Regions from separate parts of the Devosia sp. P2_G7 genome, predicted to be linked through region 1. Evidence: predicted binding sites of a transcription regulator. Region 1 holds the regulator's gene; each other region holds the start of a gene.
The links. Region 1 encodes LexA, which represses DNA repair genes until DNA is damaged. Its sites were predicted from a motif close to TGTTCNNNNTGTGTTCNG; they were not measured.

Region 1 (5,980 bases):
CTGGATGCGCCAGGCCCACTCGCTCTGGTAGTCGAAGACGATTGCGACGCGGCCTTTCCGCGCCTCGCCATCGAAACCCAGCTCCTTCAGCTCCCGTGCCACCTGCTTGGCTTCATGGTAGCCGGGCGTCGGCACGCTATCGGGCCGCAAGAGCCCGGCATGCATCTGTTCCTGCGCGAACGGGGCCTGCCGCCAGCGGAAGTAGCTCACCACCTCCGCCCCGTGCGCGAAAGCCTCCCAGGCCCAGAGCCTCGCCATGCCGGGCAGGGGATCGGGGTTGTAGTCGGCCCAGTTCACCGGTCCGGGCTGCTGCTCCATGATCCACCAGCGGCCATGGCCCACGGCGCGGTAGAGATCATGGTGCAGTCCAGAATTGTCGGGGTCGCCCTGCCGGAAGTACGGAATCTTGCTTTCCTCGGGCTCCGGAACGCCCTCCAGATGTCCCAGCGGATAGGAGTCCCAGCTGGCGACGTCGAGCGTCTCGGCCAGTTCGTAGTGGTCGAACTCGGTGGAGCGCGACATGAAATTGTGGATCACCGGCAGGTCTGGACGCGCCGCCTTCATCAGGTCGTACTGCGTCTTGTTGAACGCGGCGACCTGCGCCGACGAATAGCGGCGAAAGTCGAGGCAGGCAGCCGGCGCGGCCTCGGTCACGGTGAGGTTCGGCGGGTCGATCTGTTCGAAGTTGTTGTACTCCATCGACCAGAAGACATTGCCCCAGGCGAGGTTCAGCGCCTCGATGGTCTTGTACTTGTCCTTCAGCCAGAGCCGGAAGCCGATGGCTGCGGCGTGCGAGTAGGAGTGCACCGTGTCGTGGCAGCCGTACTCGTTATCGGTCTGCCAGCCGGCGAGTGCCTTGTGCTGGCCGACATGGTCGATCAGCAACCGGGTGATGCGGGCGCATTCGCGCCGATAGCCCAGGTGCGAGAAGTCGTAGTGCCGACGCGAACCGAAGCCGCGCGGCCGGCCGTCGCGATCGACCGCCAGCATGTCGGGCATCTTGTCGATCAGCCAGCGGGGCGGGGTCGCCGTGGGCGTGCCGACGATGACCTTGAGCCCGTGCTTGTCGAGCACGTCCATTGCCGCAACCAGCCAGCCGAAATCCAGCTCGTTCGGTCGCGGCTCAAGGCGGGACCAGGCAAACTCGCCGATGCGGACATATTCGATGCCGACCTCCGCCATGCGGCGGGCGTCGTCATCCCATTGCTCGACGGACCAGTGTTCGGGGTAATAGCAGACGCCGATAGCGGGAAAAGACACGTTAGACTCAGAGCTTGAGGAAGGGTTCGGCGATGCCGGGGACGTCGAGCGCCACGGCGAAGACGCTGCCGGCATAGGGCTCGCGCTCCAGTTGCTCGGGCGTCATGTGCTCGCGCGCCGTGGTGATGTAGAGGGTCTTGAGGTCATTGCCGCCGAAGGCGGGGCAGCTCACCTGGCTAACGCCGGGAACCTCGACCACCTTGTCGAGCTTGCCGTCGGGCGAGATGCGGATCACCGCGCTGCCGCCCCAACGGGCGTTCCAGAGGTACCCCTCGGAGTCGACGACGGAGCCATCGGGGCCGCCCAGGCCGTCCATGGTGTAGAAATCCTCCCATGGTCCGACCGGCAGGCCGGTCGCCGGGTCGAGCGCGCAGCGGACGATCATCTGGCTGGCGTCAGTGAAGTAGGCGGTGCGGCCGTCGGGGGAAAAGCAGATCGAGTTCGGGATGCGGATGTTCTCGATGACCTTGGTGGTCTGTCCGGCGCGGTACTGATAGACGCCACCGACCCCCGCCTCGGCCTTCCGGCCCATCGTGCCGATCCAGAAGCCGCCGGTGCGGTCGACGCGGCTGTCATTGGTCCGGTTGGTCGGAACGTCCTCCTCGATCTCGGCGATCACCGTGCTCGTGTCGGAAGCAAAATCATAGCGGAGCAGGGCGCCCGACTGCACGATGCCGAGCGTGTCCTTGTCGATCACGGCGCCGGCGCTGACCGTGTCCTTGAAGGTAATGCGGTCGACGATGTGGCCGTCGGTGCCGGCGCTCAGCATGGTCTGGTTGAGGATATCGAACCAGAACAGGCGTTCGAGCAGCGGGTTCCAGAACGGGCCTTCGCCCAGCTCGCAGCGGCTATCGACGAACAGTTCGGCCTTCGAGTTCATCGTGGTCTTCCCTGATCATAGGCGGCGACGGCGGTGGTGGCGCGCGATGCCACATCGGCGGCCGACATGCCGGGCTTGAAAATGTAGGTGCCGAGCCCGAAGCCGGCGCAGCCGGCCGCGAAGTACTCGGCGAAATTGTCGGGGTTGGCGCCTCCGACGGCGTAGAGCGGGATAGCCAGCGGCAGCACCGCCTTCATCGCCTTGATGCCCTTGGGGCCAAGCACTTCGGCGGGGAAGAACTTCAGGCCCGTGGCGCCGGAGCGGATGGCGGTGAACGCGTCGGTGGGCGAGAACACACCCGGGTACGAGGTCATGCCGCGCTCGATGGTGGCGCCGATAACTGCCGGGTTGGTGTCCGGCGACACAACGAACCGGCCGCCCGCATCGGCGACCGCGTCGACATCGGCGCGGCTCAACACCGTGCCCGCACCGACCAGGGCGCGACCGTCGAAGGCCTTGGCGGCGTCTTCGATCGAGCGCAGCGCTTCGGGCGAATTGAGTGGGACCTCGATCATGGTGATGCCGGCGAGCACGAGGGCGTCGCAAACTTCGAGGGTTTCGGGAGGCGTGATGCCGCGAAGGATCGCGATGATGTGGCGGTGGTCCATGAACTTCTATGCCTGTCTTGCTGCCTTGAGTCCGGCGAGGGTGGCGTCGGTCGCATCGACGATGCGGGTCCGGGCGCCGAGCCGTTCAAAGCCCATCTGGTACAACCCGCAAAGGCCGACACTGCCGACCAGCGGAATCTCCGCCTCGCCGATCCAGTCGCGCTGGCCCCCGATCTCGGCGCCGATCAACAGGCCCGAGAGGAAACCGGCACACCATGCCGGGCTGCGGCCCGACAGCAGGGAGCCGGCGCGGACCTTGAACAGCGTCGCGGTCAAGCGCTGGGGGCGCTCGAGCCCCTGGTCGAGACCGGCAGCGAAGCCGACATCACGATCTTCGCCCTCGAGCTCACCACCGAGCGAATGGCGCAGCACCGAGTGGGTGCGCAGCAGCTCGAAGATCTCGCCGGTCATAGCGCTGGAGAAGCGCTCCAGCTTGGTGCCGGAAAGCAGCGCCCACTTGCTGTGGGTGCCCGGCATAACCGCGAGGCCGGAGAAGTTGGGGATCAGTGCCGAGAGCCCAAGCAATTGGGTTTCCTCGCCGCGCATCACGTCCTCCGCACCCAGATCGCGGAGGCAGACGCCAGGCAGGATGCGCGGGGTGTGCGGGCCGGCCATGTCGGGCGCAACGGCGCCGGCAGCGATGCGACCGAGTTCGGCGGGGGCGTCGAGATAGGGGGCCTCGATCCAGCCCTGCCGCGCGCCGGCCATGCCGCAGATCAGTACGTCCTCGACGTCATCGGCGACGCCGTTGAGCAGCGAGGTCAGCACATCCGGATATTGCTCGCGGCTGAGACGACCCATGCCGTCCGGCGACGAGCGGGAGAAGGCGATCTCACCGGCGGAATCTATTCCCCATGCCCGCAGATTGGAGGTGCCCCAATCGACGGCGACCCATTCGACCTGTCCTGCCAAAACCCTCTCCCTTGCGCCGCCAGTTTGCCGCGCATCAAGCCATGCCGCTACATCGCAATCGGGAAGGTGGTCCACTCTCCTGGTATGATCGCGAAAGCCGCTTGCAGGCGGCGCTTCAGATCCGATGCGCCACTTGCTGCCAGCGGCGCGGAACGTAACGTCTTTGCCAGCCCAGCCCTAGTGCAATTGTTGTCCGCAGCGTCCGGATTCATAAGAAAAAGGGGCCGGCTGAGGCAGCCGGCCCGGAGACCCGATTGGCGGCAGGTCAGGAGTTCAGTATTTGCGGAGCAGGCCAACCAGGCGACCCTGCACCTTCACCCGGTCGGGCGGGAAGATGCGGGTTTCGTAGGCTGGGTTGGCGGCCTCGAGCGCTACCGAGTTGCCGCGACGGCGCAGCCGCTTCAGCGTCGCCTCCTCGTCATCTACGAGGGCGACGACGATCTCACCGGTCGAAGCCGCCTCCTGTTTCTTGATGAGCACGGTGTCGCCATCGAAAATCCCGGCATCGATCATCGAATCGCCGCGCACTTCCAGGGCATAATGTTCACCCGCACCGAGCATCTCGGGCGGCACCATGATGGAATGGCTGTGGGTCTGGATGGCCTCGATCGGAGTGCCGGCGGCGATTCGGCCCATCACCGGGACGGTGACCGCGCGGTAGGCGTCGGCGTTGGCCACCTGCGCCGCGGGGCGTGCCGGCGGGGTCGCGACCCGGCCAAGATTGCCCTCGATGACGCTCGGCTCGAAGCGCGCCTTGCGGCCGCCGAGCGATGGATTCATCGAGTCCGGTAGCTTGATCACCTCGAGCGCCCGGGCTCGGTTGGGCAGGCGCCGGATGAAGCCGCGCTCCTCGAGCGCAGTGATCAGCCGGTGGATGCCCGACTTGCTGCGAAGATCGAGCGCATCCTTCATCTCGTCGAACGAGGGTGGGATGCCGGATTCTTTCATCCGCTCGTGGATGAACATCAGAAGTTCGTGTTGCTTGCGCGTCAGCATGGCGGCCCCGTGAGCAGAATCGGAACAAAGACTGAACGTATTATACGTGTTCCAGTTATGTTCTGCAATCGGACGATGAATATTGCGTTACGATGGCGCCCCTGGCGCGCCGAAAGAGAGGACGTGTGGCCGCTAAATCCTCTCGACGTCGGGGCCTTGCGTTTCGTTGACCTGCTGTCCACCAGGGCATACCGTCGAGAGATTGGCGTGTCGAACCCGCACACCCCAACCTTCTCAGCTGGAGCTGTGCTCGTTTCCACGGGCCGGTGAACTGGACTGTTTCTGAGGAGGAAAACATGTCTATGAAATCAAGCCGTTATGCCATATCCGCAATGATCCTGGGGATCTTGCTCAGCCCCACCGTGGCGGCCGAAATGACCGATGCGGAATTGGTCGCCAACGCGCTGTCGGCAGCGCCGGTGGCGGTGGGCCAGAATGCCACGGTCGTGAACTTCGATGCTCAGATGCAGATGAAGACGCTCAAGGAGGGAACGAACGGCTTTACCTGCATGCCGGACAACCTGGCTTCGCCCACCAATGATCCAATATGCGTCGATGCCGGAGGCATGGCGTGGTTGACGGCATATAGCGAGAAGAAGGACCCACCCGAGGGTGTGGTCGGTTTCGGCTACATGCTGCAGGGCGAGTCGGCGCCCGACAACATGGATCCGTTCGCGACCGCGCCGCCCGCTGGCCACGAGTGGATGGTCGACGGGCCGCACGTCATGATCTTCAACGTCGCAGACGAGATGCTGGCCGGCTATCCCAAGGAAGAGCATCCCGACCACACCCAGCCCTATGTGATGTGGCCCAACACTCCCTATGCCCACCTGATGATCCCCGTGCACTGACGACGGGATTCACTGGCGCGTGGCGGCGCATTGGTCGACGCGCGCCGCCGCCGGATTATTGCGGCTCGGCGGGTAGGGTAAGCTGCACGCTGAAACCTTTGCCAGGCTGCGATGCGACAGTCAGTTCGCCACCGAGCAGACCCGCGATCTCTTCGACTATGGACAGCCCGAGGCCAGCTCCGGGCTTGTCGCTGTTACCGCGGCTGAAGCGTTTGCGCACTGCCGCCAGCTGCTCGGCGGCGACGCCGTTGCCGGTGTCGGCTACCTGCAGCACCACCACGCCGTCCCCTGTGGTGACGCGAACCGTCGCTTCGGCGTCGGGTCCAGCATAGGCGATGGCGTTCTCGATGAGGTTGCTCAGCAGTTCACCGAGCAGCATCGGGTCGCCGCGGACCAGCGCCGGTCCTTCGCCCTCGAGGCCAAGATCGATGTCGGCGGCATGGGCGCGGACGACATAGTCGCCTGTGCGCTCC
Region 2 (5,980 bases), on a different contig from region 1:
GCATCATCGTCATCGGCGGCCACGGCCGCACCGGCATCCTGATCGTTGAAAAGCTCATCGCGGCCAGGCACGCCGTCGTCGCCACTATTCGCAACCCCCGGCACATGGCCGATATGGTGAAGCTCGGCGCCGAAACCGTGCTGCTCGATCTCGATAAATCGCCCTTCGACGACATCGTTTTCGCCATGAAGGATGCCGATGCCGTGGTGTTCGCGGCCGGGTCCGGCGCCGGCGAAAGCAGCGCCCTCGACCGCACGGGCACGCTGCGCACCGTCCGCGCTGCCGAAAAGACGGGCGTGAAGCGCTACGTCTCGATCTCTTCCATCGGCGCCAGCACCGGGCTTTCCACCCGTTCGATGAACGATGAGATGAAGGACTATTACAAGCAGAAGCGCGCCGCGGCCAAGCACATCACCAGCTCCAGCCTCGATTGGACCATCCTCGAGCCGGGCGAGCTCACCGATGGCGGCGGCACCGGCAAGGTGGTGCTGAGCCAGGAGGCGATCAACGAGGAGTCGGTCCCGCGCGAGGACGTCGCCGCGGTGGTGGTCGCCCTGCTCGAAGAGCCCAAGTCGATCGGCAAGGTCTTCCAGCTCACCCGCGGGAAGGACACGATTGCCACCGCCCTCAAGGCCGCGCTCAGCTGATGACCCGCCCCGAAATCGGCCACCTGCTCGGCTCCGGCAAGGTGGCCGAAGCCTTCCACTACGGCGAGCACGTGCTGAAGCTCTATCGTGACCCTGCCGCCCGCGCCGTCGCCTTCAGCGAGGCTGCCATCCTCGCCGTCGTCGCCGATCACGGCCTGCCCACCCCGCAGGTTTTCGAAGCCGGCAAGTTCGCCGGCCGCTGGGGCCTCGTCATGTCCCGCGCCACCGGCCAGCCGCTGGCGACCCTCGCCACCGCCGATCCCACGCAGATCCCCGCCGCGCTCGAAGCCATGGTGCAGCTACACCTAGCCATGCACGCCCGCGAGGAAACGCGCCTGTCGCCGCTGAAGCCTCGCCTGGCGCACCGCATCGCCCATGTGCCCCAGCTCGACGAAGCGCTGCGCACAAAACAGCTCGTCGACCTGGCCTGCTTGCCCGATGGCAACCGCCTCTGCCACGGCGATTTCCACCCGTTCAACATCATCGGCACGCCCGGCGCCGCCATCATCGTCGATTGGCCCGACGCCACCTCCGGCCCACCCGCCGCCGACGTCGCCCGCTCCTACGTGCTGATGCTGCACGGCGCCGGCCCCGACCTCGCCAACGCCTATCTCGAGCGCTACCTGGCCCTCGGCCCCCTTACCGCCCCCGAAATCCGCGCCTGGCTCCCCATCATCGCCGCAGCCCGCCTTTCGGAGAACGTCCCGGAAGAAACCGACCGCCTGCTGGCCCTGGCGGGGGGCTGACAGCTACGGCGCCACCACCAGCTTCCCCAGCGCCCGCCCGTCGCCGATCCGCTGAAACGCCTCTGCAGCCTGTTCCAGCGGATACACCCGCTCCACCGCCGGCACGATCGTCCCCGCTGCCACCAGCGCCCCAAGCTCCGCCAGTTGCCCCACATCCGGCCGGTGCAGCAGCAGCCCCATCTGTTGCCCCTCCGGCTTCGATGTCATCGCCCCGGCCAGTGCCACCGTGAGGATCGTCGACGTCTTCCCACCCACCATCACGAACCGGCCCCGCGGACCCAGCGCCCGCCGGTAATGCGCCAGCGGCCGCGCCGCCACCATGTCGAGGATGAGGTCGTACTGCAGCCCCTCGGCAGTGAAGTCCGTCGCCGCATAGTCGATCACCCGGTCCGCCCCGACCGATCGCATCAGCTCCGCCTTCTCGGCCCGGTCCACCCCCGTCACCGCGGCCCCGGCACGCTTGGCCAGCTGGATCGCAAACGTCCCCGCCCCGCCTCCGCCGCCATTGATCAGCACCTTGTCGCCCGGCTGCACCTCGCCCTTCCAGCGCAACCCCTGCCACGCCAAGAGTCCCGCCTGCGGCGTTGCCGCCGCGGCCTCAAAACTCACTCCCGCGGGGATCGCCGCTAATGCAGCTTCAGGCGCCGCGACATACTCCGCGAACCCGCCCCAGCTCGCCCCGCTGAGATCGCCGAACACCGCATCGCCCACCGCGAACCGCGTTACCCCCTCGCCTGCCGCCTCGACCACGCCCGCCACATCCGCCCCAAGGATCGGGTACGGCGGCCGCAGCAGCCCGCCGAGCCGCACCAGGAACGGCTGGCCCCGCAGCAGGTCCCAATCCCAAGAATTGAGCGACGCCGCCTTCACCCGGATCAGCACCTCGCCCGCCTTCGGCACCGGCCGTGCCACCTCCGTCAGCCGCAACTCCTCCGGCATCCCGTAAGCCGAATAGACCACTGCCCGCATCGCACCCTCCAGATCCCCAGCAGCAGACCTAGGCGGCACACCTGTCGATAGCAAGACAAGCCCCCGGCAGCCGCAAACTCAGCTTGACAAGCCCCACCCTTCGTTCACTTTATGTTCTCAACGCCGCCACGGAGAACCCGGATGGAGCCCGCCACCATCCTGCATGCCGATCTCGATGCCTTCTACGCCTCGGTCGAGCAGCTGCTGAACCCCGAGCTGCGCGGCAAACCGATCGCCGTCGGCGGTGGCGTAGTGCTCGCTGCCTCGTACGAGGCCAAGGCCTTCGGCGTCCACGGCGGCATGTCCGGCTGGGCCGCGAAGGAACTCTGCCCCGAACTGATCTTCACTGGCGGCCATTTCGAGGAATACCAACAGCTCGGTGACGCCGCCATCGCCGTGCTCTCCGACTACACCCCGCTGGTCGAACGTATCTCCATCGACGAAGCCTTCGCCGATGTCGCCGGCTGCGAACACCTGTTCGGCTCGCCCGAAACCATCGCCCAGACCATCCGCACCCGCGTCCGCGCCGAGCTCGGCCTCCCCATCTCCGTCGGCGTCGCGCGGACCAAGCATCTCGCCAAGATCGCCTCGCAGGTCGCCAAGCCCGATGGCCTCGTCGTCGTCGACCCGGTCCGCGAACTCGAATTCCTCCATCATCTGCCGGTCGGGCTGATGTGGGGCGTCGGCCCGGTCACCGAAGGCAAGCTCGAAGACGAGGGCATCCTCACCATCGGCCAGCTCGCCGAAAAGCACGTCGAATGGGTGCAGGCTCTGCTCGGCCGCGCCACCGGCGAAAAGCTCAGCGCCCTGAGCTGGAACCGCGACCCGCGCGCCATCGTCACCAATCAGCGCGCCCGCTCGGCCGGCGCTCAATCCGCCCTCGGCAAAAAGCCTTTCATCGAGCGTATCTACCGCCCGACGCTGCACCACCTCGCCGATCGCATCGCCTCGCGCTTGCGGGTCAAATCCTGGCACGGCCACACCATCACCCTGCGCGTCCGCTTCCGCGACATGCGCGCCGTCACCCGCTCGATCACCATCGATAGCCCCATCGCCGCCACTGTCAGCCTCGCTGAGATCGCCGAAGACCTGGTGCGCGTCGTGCAGGCCGATCACCCCGACGAGCGCACCATCACGCTCCTCGCCATCTCGGTCTCGCACCTCGAGCGCAACCCGCTGGTCCAGCTCGAACTGCCGCTCGGCCTCGCCGACGAGCCCCGCCACCCCGGCACCCGTCGCGGCGCCTCCCGCCTCGTCGCCGATCGCGCCATGGATGCCGTCCGCACTCGCTTCGGCCGCGAAGCCATCGGCTACGGCTCCGCCACGCTCGAACTCGAGCGCTCCATCCCCGACGCCTTCCGCGGCCTCGCCGAAAAGCCGCTGTGACCGGTTAGGCCTGCCTGAGCTTCGCGATCACCCGGTCCGCCATGTTGGCGCAGCGCGCGCCGTCGAACGGATAGAGTTCGGCGAACGAGCCGCGCATCTGCTCTTCCAGCACCGCCCGCAACATCCGCCGCGCCCGGTGCAGCCGGGTCTTCACCGTTTCCGGCTTCAGCGTCAGCTGCTCCGCCGTCTCCTCGGTGCTCAGCCCCTCGACATCGCGCAGCACGAACACCGTGCGAAATCCCTCCGGCAGGCCATCGATGGCTGTTTCCAGTATCTGGCGCATTTCTGACCGTGCGGCCTCCGTATCAGCGGGGAGCGGAACCAGCGACAGCGGGAACAGCAACACCAGCCCGGCATCGGCGCTCACCGCCTGGTCCAGCGCTTCTAGATCGCTGTTCCTGCGCCGCCGTCGCAACCGGGACACCGCCTCGTTCAGCGCAATGCGGGTCAGCCAGGTGGAAAAGCTCGCCTCGCCGCGAAAGCTCGCCAGCGCCGTGAACGCCTTCACATAGGTTTCCTGCACCACGTCCTCGGCCTCGCCGTCATTGCGCAGCACGCTGCGCGCGGCCCGGAACAGCCGCTGGTTGTTGCGCTCGATCAGCGTGCGAATGGCGTTCTCGCCACCTTGTCGCGCCAGCTCGACCAGTTCTGCCTCGCTCAGCCCAGCCACGTCGCTCCGCTGCTTCAGCACTGTCAGCATCTCATCCTCCGTGCGGCATTGGAGTGTCCGCCTGCGCAAGAGGTTCCCGAACCCTACACCTGAAACGCAAAAGGCCGGAGCATCGCCCCGGCCTCCAACTCAACTGCGGCGCCGCCTCAAGCCCGCGCGTCGATCCAGCCGGTGATGTCGCCCATCACCTCTTCCTTGCCGAGGTCACTGAGCAGGTCGTGGAAGTGCCCCTCATAGAGCTTGAGGGTTTTGTCGGCCGAGCCGGCCGTGTCGTAGAACAGCTGGCTGCCGCTCGGCTTGGTCGCTTTGTCGAGCGTACCGTGGAGGATCAGCACCGGCAGGGTGATCAGCGGAAACTCCGCCTTCAGCCGCTCATCGGCCCGCACCATCTCCGCCACGGTCTTGGTCGGCTGAGTTTCATGGGCGATCAGCGGATCGGCATTCAGCGCCGCCACCACCGCCGGATCTCGCGAGAAATCCTCGTTGTTGAGCTTCAGCACCTGGGCGTGCGGCGCGATGTGGCTCAGCCCCTTCAGCACCGCGAGCGCGAAGTCCGGCGCCGGCACCTGATGCGCAAAACTCTCGCAGATCAGCCCAGCCAGCTCCGCTTGGTGCTCCAGCGTGTAGATGCACGACACCACGCCGCCGGCGCTGTGTCCGAGGAGGAACACTTTCAGCCCCGGCTCGCGCTGCTTGACGATCTTCATCAGCCCTTCGACATCGCCGACATAGTCGGCGAACTTGTCGACATAGAACCGTTCGCCATCCGATTTGCCGCGACCGCGCAGGTCGACGGCGTAGACCGCCAGCCCGTCTGCCACCAGTTGCTCGGCTGCCCAGCCATACTGGCCACCATGCGAGTTGAACCCGGGGACGATGACCACAATCGCCCGCGCTGCATTATCCGGACGCCACGAGCGATAGAAAATGCTCAGTCCGCCCCGACCTTCAAATTTCTCTTCCTTATAATGCATGTGCAATCTCCAGAAGTTGACGCTACCCACCGGTCCCACCCTGCGGGCGGAACTGTATCAGGCTTTCACGCCACTGCGACGCGCTCGTAACGGAGCACATCCATACGGGTCGGTGGGCTTCTGGAGGGATTTGGAGGTGGGCTGCCGCGTCCGGCAGACAGCAAAAAGGAGGTGGGCACTGCCCCCCTCCGTTATTGATATGTAGCGCACAAGGGGCTTGCTTCAAGACCCCCACCCTGCGTTAGGACAGCCGCAGTGCGAGCGGATCATCGGTTCCCACGGACGTCTTGCGTTGACTCTCGCTCCAACAACGCTTAAGTCACCGCTTAACTGATTTCGATACGGCCGCTGTCGATTCCACCGCACGTCACTCGTCGATCTGGTGAAAGCCAAGGAGATTTCCTCATGACCGCACCAGTAATTGCCGCCCCAATGCATCCGCGTTATGCGCCTTGGCGGCTGGCTCCAGCCGCCCCATCTGTGCCATCTACCGTCCCCTACTTTGATTCATTTTCTCGCAAGGCAGGCCGCAAATGACCTCCGACACCATCACCGATGTCCCGTCCGATGCCGCCGGGTTCGCGCCCG
Region 3 (5,980 bases), on a different contig from region 1:
CGTCTGGTTGAGCACGACGAAGCCTTCGTCGCCGGCCTTGAGGCTGTCGACTTCCTTGCCGTCCTTGACCAGGGAGACGATTTCGCCTTCCGCGTCCTCGGTTTCGTAGCCGAGGAACTCCGACGGGCCGACCTTGTCGGCGATCGAGAACCACACCAGGTCGGTCGCGGCTTCGCCTGAACCGGCCCAGCTCTTCCGGGCCTCAGCCTTCTGCGCGGCCATCGCGGCATCGAAGCCGACGGTGTCGACGCTGATGCCACGGGTACGCAGCGCGTCCTGCGTCAGGTCGAGCGGGAAGCCGAACGTGTCGTAGAGCTTGAACGCGGTGCCGCCGGCCAGCACGCCGCCTTCGCCGAGGTCCTTGGTCTCGTCGGCGAGAATCTGCAGGCCGCGGCCGAGCGTCTTGAGGAACCGGTTCTCCTCGAGCTCGACGGTCTCGGTGATCATCGCCTCGCCGCGCACCAGCTCGGGATAGGCCTGGCCCATCTCGCGCACCAGCGTCGGCACGATCTTGTGGATCACCGGCTCGCTGGCGCCGAGCAGCGTCGCATGACGCATGGCACGGCGCATGATGCGGCGCAGCACATAACCGCGGCCCTCGTTCGAGGGCAGCACGCCTTCGGCGATCAGGAAGCTCATCGAGCGCAGGTGGTCGGCAATGACGCGGAGGCTCGCATTGCTGCTCTCGCCATTGAAGCCGATGGCCTGCTGCGCCGACGAAATCAGCGCCTTGAACAGGTCGATCTCATAATTGTTGTTGGTGCCCTGCATCACCGCGGCGACGCGCTCGAGCCCGGCGCCGGTATCGATCGAGGGACGCGGCAGCCCGGTGCGGGAGCCGTCAGCAGCCTGCTCGAACTGCATGAACACGAGGTTCCAGATCTCGACGAAGCGGTCGCCGTCTTCCTCGGGCGAGCCCGGGGGGCCGCCCCAGTACTTGTCGCCGTGGTCGTAGAAGATCTCCGAGCACGGGCCGCACGGGCCGGTATCGCCCATCTGCCAGAAGTTCGACTTGGCGCCGAGCCGCACGATGCGCTCCTCGGGCAGCCCGGAGATCTTCTTCCAGAGCGCCATCGCCTCGTCGTCGTCCTGGTAGATCGTCGCGGTCAGCTTCTCCTTGGGCAGGCCCCACTCCTTGGTCAAGAGGTTCCAGGCCAGCTCGATCGCGTGCTCCTTGAAGTAGTCGCCGAACGAGAAGTTGCCGAGCATCTCGAAGAAGGTGTGGTGCCGCGCGGTGAACCCGACATTGTCGAGGTCATTGTGCTTGCCGCCGGCACGCACGCATTTCTGCGAGGTGGTCGCCGTCGAATACGGGCGCTTCTCGACGCCGGTGAAGACGTTCTTGAACTGCACCATGCCGGCATTGGTGAACATCAGGGTCGGGTCATTCCGCGGCACCAGCGGGCTCGAGGCAACTTCCTCGTGACCGTTCTTGGCAAAGTAGCCCAAGAAGCTCGACCGGATATCGTTCACGCTCGTCATGACGGGTCTCTTACAGACAAATGGCGAGGCCGCGGCCCCGCCAAGAACAACAGGAAAGGCCTTCTATCGCGGGGGTCGCGGTTGTGTCCAGCGCAGGGGTTGCAGGATGCCACATATTGGCGGCCGAAGCCGCTTCAGCCATGCCCGCTTCCGCCACCGGCCGTCATCCCCGGCGAAAGCCGGGACCCAATGCTCCGGCCGTTCCACTCGCGCTGATCTGTCCCCTTGCTGTGATGGACCGACGCGGCCCGTGCCAACCCAGCCGTCCGAGCAGTGGGTCCCGGCTTTCGCCGGGGATGACGGCTGGTGGGTGGGTGAGATTGGGACACGAGTAGGGTCTAGCGGACGGCCCGTGGGTAGGCGGCAATGAGGCCAGTCCCAAATGAAGAAGGGCGCCACCTGGGCGCCCTTGAACTCGTTGTGCAACGGGAACCGATCACGCCTCGCCGTCGTCAGCCTCATCGCCTTCGGGGCCGGCCAGGAGGGCTTCGGCCAGGACGCCTGAGCTTTCGCGGACGCCTTTTTCGATCTGGTCGGCGATCTGCGGGTTGTCCTTGAGGAACTGGCGGGAGTTCTCGCGCCCCTGCCCCAGCCGCTGGCTGTCGTAGGAGAACCAGGCGCCGGACTTCTCGACGAGGCCCGACTTCACGCCGAGATCGAGCAGTTCGCCAGTTTTCGAGATGCCTTCACCATACATGATGTCGAATTCGACCTGGCGGAACGGCGGGGCAAGCTTGTTCTTGACCACCTTGACGCGGGTCTGGTTGCCGATGACTTCCTCTCGCTCCTTGATCGCGCCGATGCGGCGGATGTCGAGGCGGACCGAGGAATAGAACTTCAGCGCGTTGCCGCCCGTCGTGGTCTCGGGCGAGCCGTACATCACGCCGATCTTCATGCGGATCTGGTTGATGAAGATCACCATGGCCTTCGACTTCGAGATCGAGCCGGTAAGCTTGCGCATCGCCTGGCTCATCAGGCGGGCCTGCAGGCCCGGCATCGAATCGCCCATCTCGCCTTCGAGTTCGGCCTTCGGCGTCAGCGCGGCAACCGAGTCGACCACCAGAACGTCCACCGCGCCGGAGCGCACCAGCGTATCGGCGATTTCCAGCGCCTGCTCGCCGGTATCGGGCTGCGAGATCAGCAGTTCGTCGACCTTCACCCCAAGCTTGCGGGCGTAGATCGGGTCGAGCGCATGCTCGGCGTCGATGAACGCGGCGATGCCGCCCTTCTTCTGGGCCTCGGCTACCACGTGCAGCGCCAGTGTCGTCTTGCCCGAGCTTTCCGGCCCGAACACTTCAACGATACGACCCTTGGGCAGCCCGCCAATGCCGAGCGCAATATCGAGCCCGAGCGAACCGGTGGAAATCGCTTCGACCTGGGCAATGGCGCCCTCGCCGAAACGCATCACCGTGCCCTTGCCGAAATTCCGCTCGATCTGGCTCAGCGCTGCAGCCAGCGCCTTGTCCTTATCCATCGATCCCTCAATAACCCGCAGTGGCGTCACAGCAGCAGCCATAACCATCTCCCCTTATTCCACTTCGGTTCGCGCCGCGCAAACCGATATCTGTCCATCTAATGTACGCAGTTTGTTCTCATTTCGTTTCCAAAACGTCAAGGGGGTAAATTCGTTGTGCCTTACGCACCGATGCAGCCCGATTCGCGCCGTACGCCCCCTGGGCATCCGCAAGTGCGATCTACATCCAAAATCCAAATGCAATCGTCCGGCGCTCGCGCTATAGGGCGGCAACGAAAACCGAGAGAATGGGCTTCATGCATCTCATCCAGTTCGAGGACGACAAGGGCGCCCGGGCCGTCGGCGCTACCGAAGGCGGCGTGACCAGCGTCGTGACCGGAGCTACCAGCGTCTATGCGCTGGCCAGCGAAGCCGCCGAACGCGGCCTGTCGCTGCGCGCCGTGGTGATCGAGAAAGGCCTTGGCGCCAAGCTCGATCGCGAAGCGCTCGCCAAGGAAGGCCGGCTGCTGGCCCCTGTCGACCATCCCGATCCGGCGCACCTCTATGTCACCGGCACGGGCCTCACCCATCTCGGCTCGGCCTCGACCCGCGACGCCATGCACAAGTCGAACCAGCAGCAGGCCGAGGCGCCACTGACGGATTCGATGAAGATGTTCCGCATGGGCCTCGAGGGCGGCAAGCCCAAGCCGGGCGAGACCGGCGTGCAGCCGGAGTGGTTCTACAAGGGTAACGGCTATGTCGTGGCGGCGCCCGGCAAGCCCATCCCCTCGCCTGCCTTCGCCAAGGACGCCGGCGAAGAGCCGGAGATCGCCGGCATCTACTATATCGGCAAGGACGGCACGCCCTTCCGGCTCGGCTTTGCCCTCGGCAACGAGTTCTCCGACCATGTCACCGAGCGGGTGAACTACCTGTTCCTCGCGCATTCCAAGCTCCGCTGGTGCTCGTTCGGGCCGGAGCTGCGCGTCGGCGAGCTGCCGCGGAACGTCTCAGGCATGTCGCGCATCCTGCGCGACGGCAAGGTGGTGTGGGAAAAGCCGTTCCTCTCGGGTGAGGACAACATGAGCCACACCATCGCCAACCTCGAGTACCACCACTTCAAGTACGACCTGTTCCGCCAGCCGGGCGATATCCATGTCCACATGTTCGGCACCGCGACGCTGAGCTTTGCCGACGGCATCAAGACCGAACCCGGCGACGTGTTCGAGATCGAGGAAGCCCAGTTCGGTCTGCCGCTGCGCAACGCGGTGGCCTGGAACAAGGACCGGCCGGTGGAAATCCGCCAGCTCTAGGCGGCCCGACCGCCGATCGATGACTGCTTCAGAGCCGGGCCCAGTGCCCGGCTCTTGCATATCGGCAACTTTTCCACAGCGTGCACATTTCGGCCCCCTCACCGCCCAGATTGGCGGGCGAGGTTGGGCACGTGTTCCCTGCGGCTTTTGACGCAAATCTTATCGATCGGCCTCAGCCGGGGTTAGCGCCAAGCGGGAACACTGCCGTCGCGGTGCAAAAGGGAGGCATTCGCGTCCACTCCACTAGTTGCGAAAGGTACTCCCCAATGATCACCGTTTCCGCCTCGACCTCTGCGGCCGAGCTGCAGGCCATTGTCAACTCAGCACCAGCCGGCGAAACCATCCTGCTGGGCGCCGGCACCTTCGAGTTCGACCAGACCGTCGTCATCAACCGCGACGACATCACGGTGATGGGCACCGGATCGGGGGCGACGACCATCGACCTCGTCGGCAATGCCCGGGCCGGCGGCGCCTTCCAGGTGGGCGGCGTCATCGACGTGCCGAGCTACTCGGGCGCGTTCTCGCTGAGCGAGGCGGCGAGCAAAGGCTCGATGTACCTGCATATGGACGATGCGTCCGCGCTGCAGACCGGCGATCACCTGTGGATCGAGCTCGAGAACACCGACGCTTATCTCGACTCGATCGGCGACACCCAGTGGCGCGAAGACAAGCCGCTGCGTACGTCGATGGTCGAGGTCGCCTCGGTCAACGGCAACACCGTGCGGCTCACCAACGGGCTTGCCTTCGATTTCTCCACCATTGCCTCGGTGCAGAAGATCGAGGTGGCGGAGAACGTCAAGCTCGGCGGCTTCACCGTCCAATCCGGGTTAGCCGAACAAGACCCGGGCAATTTCAACAACGTCTCGTCGGCCTTCGATCGCTCGAACGTCATCTCGCTGTCAGCCACCAGCCACGTAAAGCTGTTCGACATCGACATCGAGAACGCCCCCTCCAACGGCTTCACTTTCTCGCAATCGATCTTCCTCGATGCCTCGAATCTGTCGGTCGATGGCGCGGTGAACAAGGGGGATGGCGGCAACGGTTATGCCTTCCAGCTCAAGGCGCTCTACGACAGCGGTCTGGTCGGACTCGAGGCCTTCGACACCCGCCATGCCCTGCTGTTCGCCAGTTGGACCAGCGAGGCCAACAATTCCATCCAGGTGCGCGAGACCAACCGCGACATCAACTTCCACGGCGGCGACGACCATGACAACGTGGTCGAGGTGCTGAGCTCGGTACGTACGGCCCTCGAAGCCACGTACCTTTCGCCGACGCTGTTCGTGAACGACGAGGGCACCAGCTACGGTGCCCCCACCGACCGCGACGCCAACACCGTGACCTTCGCCAACGTCGCGGGTACGACCAAGGCCGAGATCATCGTCGCGGACGATTCCGGCGTCGAGTTCCATGCCAATTCCGGAGCCGACACGCTGATCGGCGGCGCCGGCTGCGACCGCCTGTACGCCGACAAGGGCGACGACCTGGTGGTTGCTTCGAAGGGCAACGACCTCATCGACGGTGGCCTCGGCACGGACGTCCTGTCCTACGCCGGCGATCGCGACGATTACACGCTCACCCGCGACCTCTCGGGCCGTTTCGTGGTCCACAAGGTCGGCGGCAGCTACGACATCATCGGCGGCATCGAGGCCTTTCGCTTCGCCGACGGCACCGTCGCCACGTCGACCCTCACCGACCTGCCGACCACCTATTTCGGCACCGACGACGCCGACCGGAT

Region 2: the regulator LexA is predicted to act here: its motif matches at 2,464-2,481, upstream of dinB (DNA polymerase IV).
Region 3: the regulator LexA is predicted to act here: its motif matches at 3,070-3,087, upstream of recA (recombinase RecA).

Annotation. Positions count from the first base shown of each region.
Region 1 is NZ_JBFUFI010000003.1:315,595-321,574, reverse strand. It holds gene AC1DWU_RS07765 (beta-galactosidase) at 1-1,260, opposite strand, end outside; gene AC1DWU_RS07760 (SMP-30/gluconolactonase/LRE family protein) at 1,268-2,140, opposite strand; gene AC1DWU_RS07755 (2-dehydro-3-deoxy-6-phosphogalactonate aldolase) at 2,137-2,748, opposite strand; gene AC1DWU_RS07750 (2-dehydro-3-deoxygalactonokinase) at 2,755-3,660, opposite strand; gene lexA (transcriptional repressor LexA) at 3,934-4,656, opposite strand; gene AC1DWU_RS07740 (hypothetical protein) at 4,953-5,507, shown strand; gene AC1DWU_RS07735 (sensor histidine kinase) at 5,563-5,980, opposite strand, start outside.
Region 2 is NZ_JBFUFI010000001.1:578,797-584,776, forward strand. It holds gene AC1DWU_RS02995 (NAD(P)-binding oxidoreductase) at 1-647, shown strand, start outside; gene AC1DWU_RS03000 (aminoglycoside phosphotransferase family protein) at 647-1,393, shown strand; gene AC1DWU_RS03005 (NAD(P)-dependent alcohol dehydrogenase) at 1,397-2,362, opposite strand; gene dinB (DNA polymerase IV) at 2,504-3,748, shown strand; gene AC1DWU_RS03015 (RNA polymerase sigma factor) at 3,753-4,448, opposite strand; gene AC1DWU_RS03020 (lysophospholipase) at 4,565-5,392, opposite strand; gene AC1DWU_RS03025 (MDR family MFS transporter) at 5,926-5,980, shown strand, end outside.
Region 3 is NZ_JBFUFI010000004.1:172,979-178,958, forward strand. It holds gene alaS (alanine--tRNA ligase) at 1-1,482, opposite strand, end outside; gene recA (recombinase RecA) at 1,919-2,956, opposite strand; gene araD1 (AraD1 family protein) at 3,253-4,245, shown strand; gene AC1DWU_RS08800 (calcium-binding protein) at 4,512-5,980, shown strand, end outside.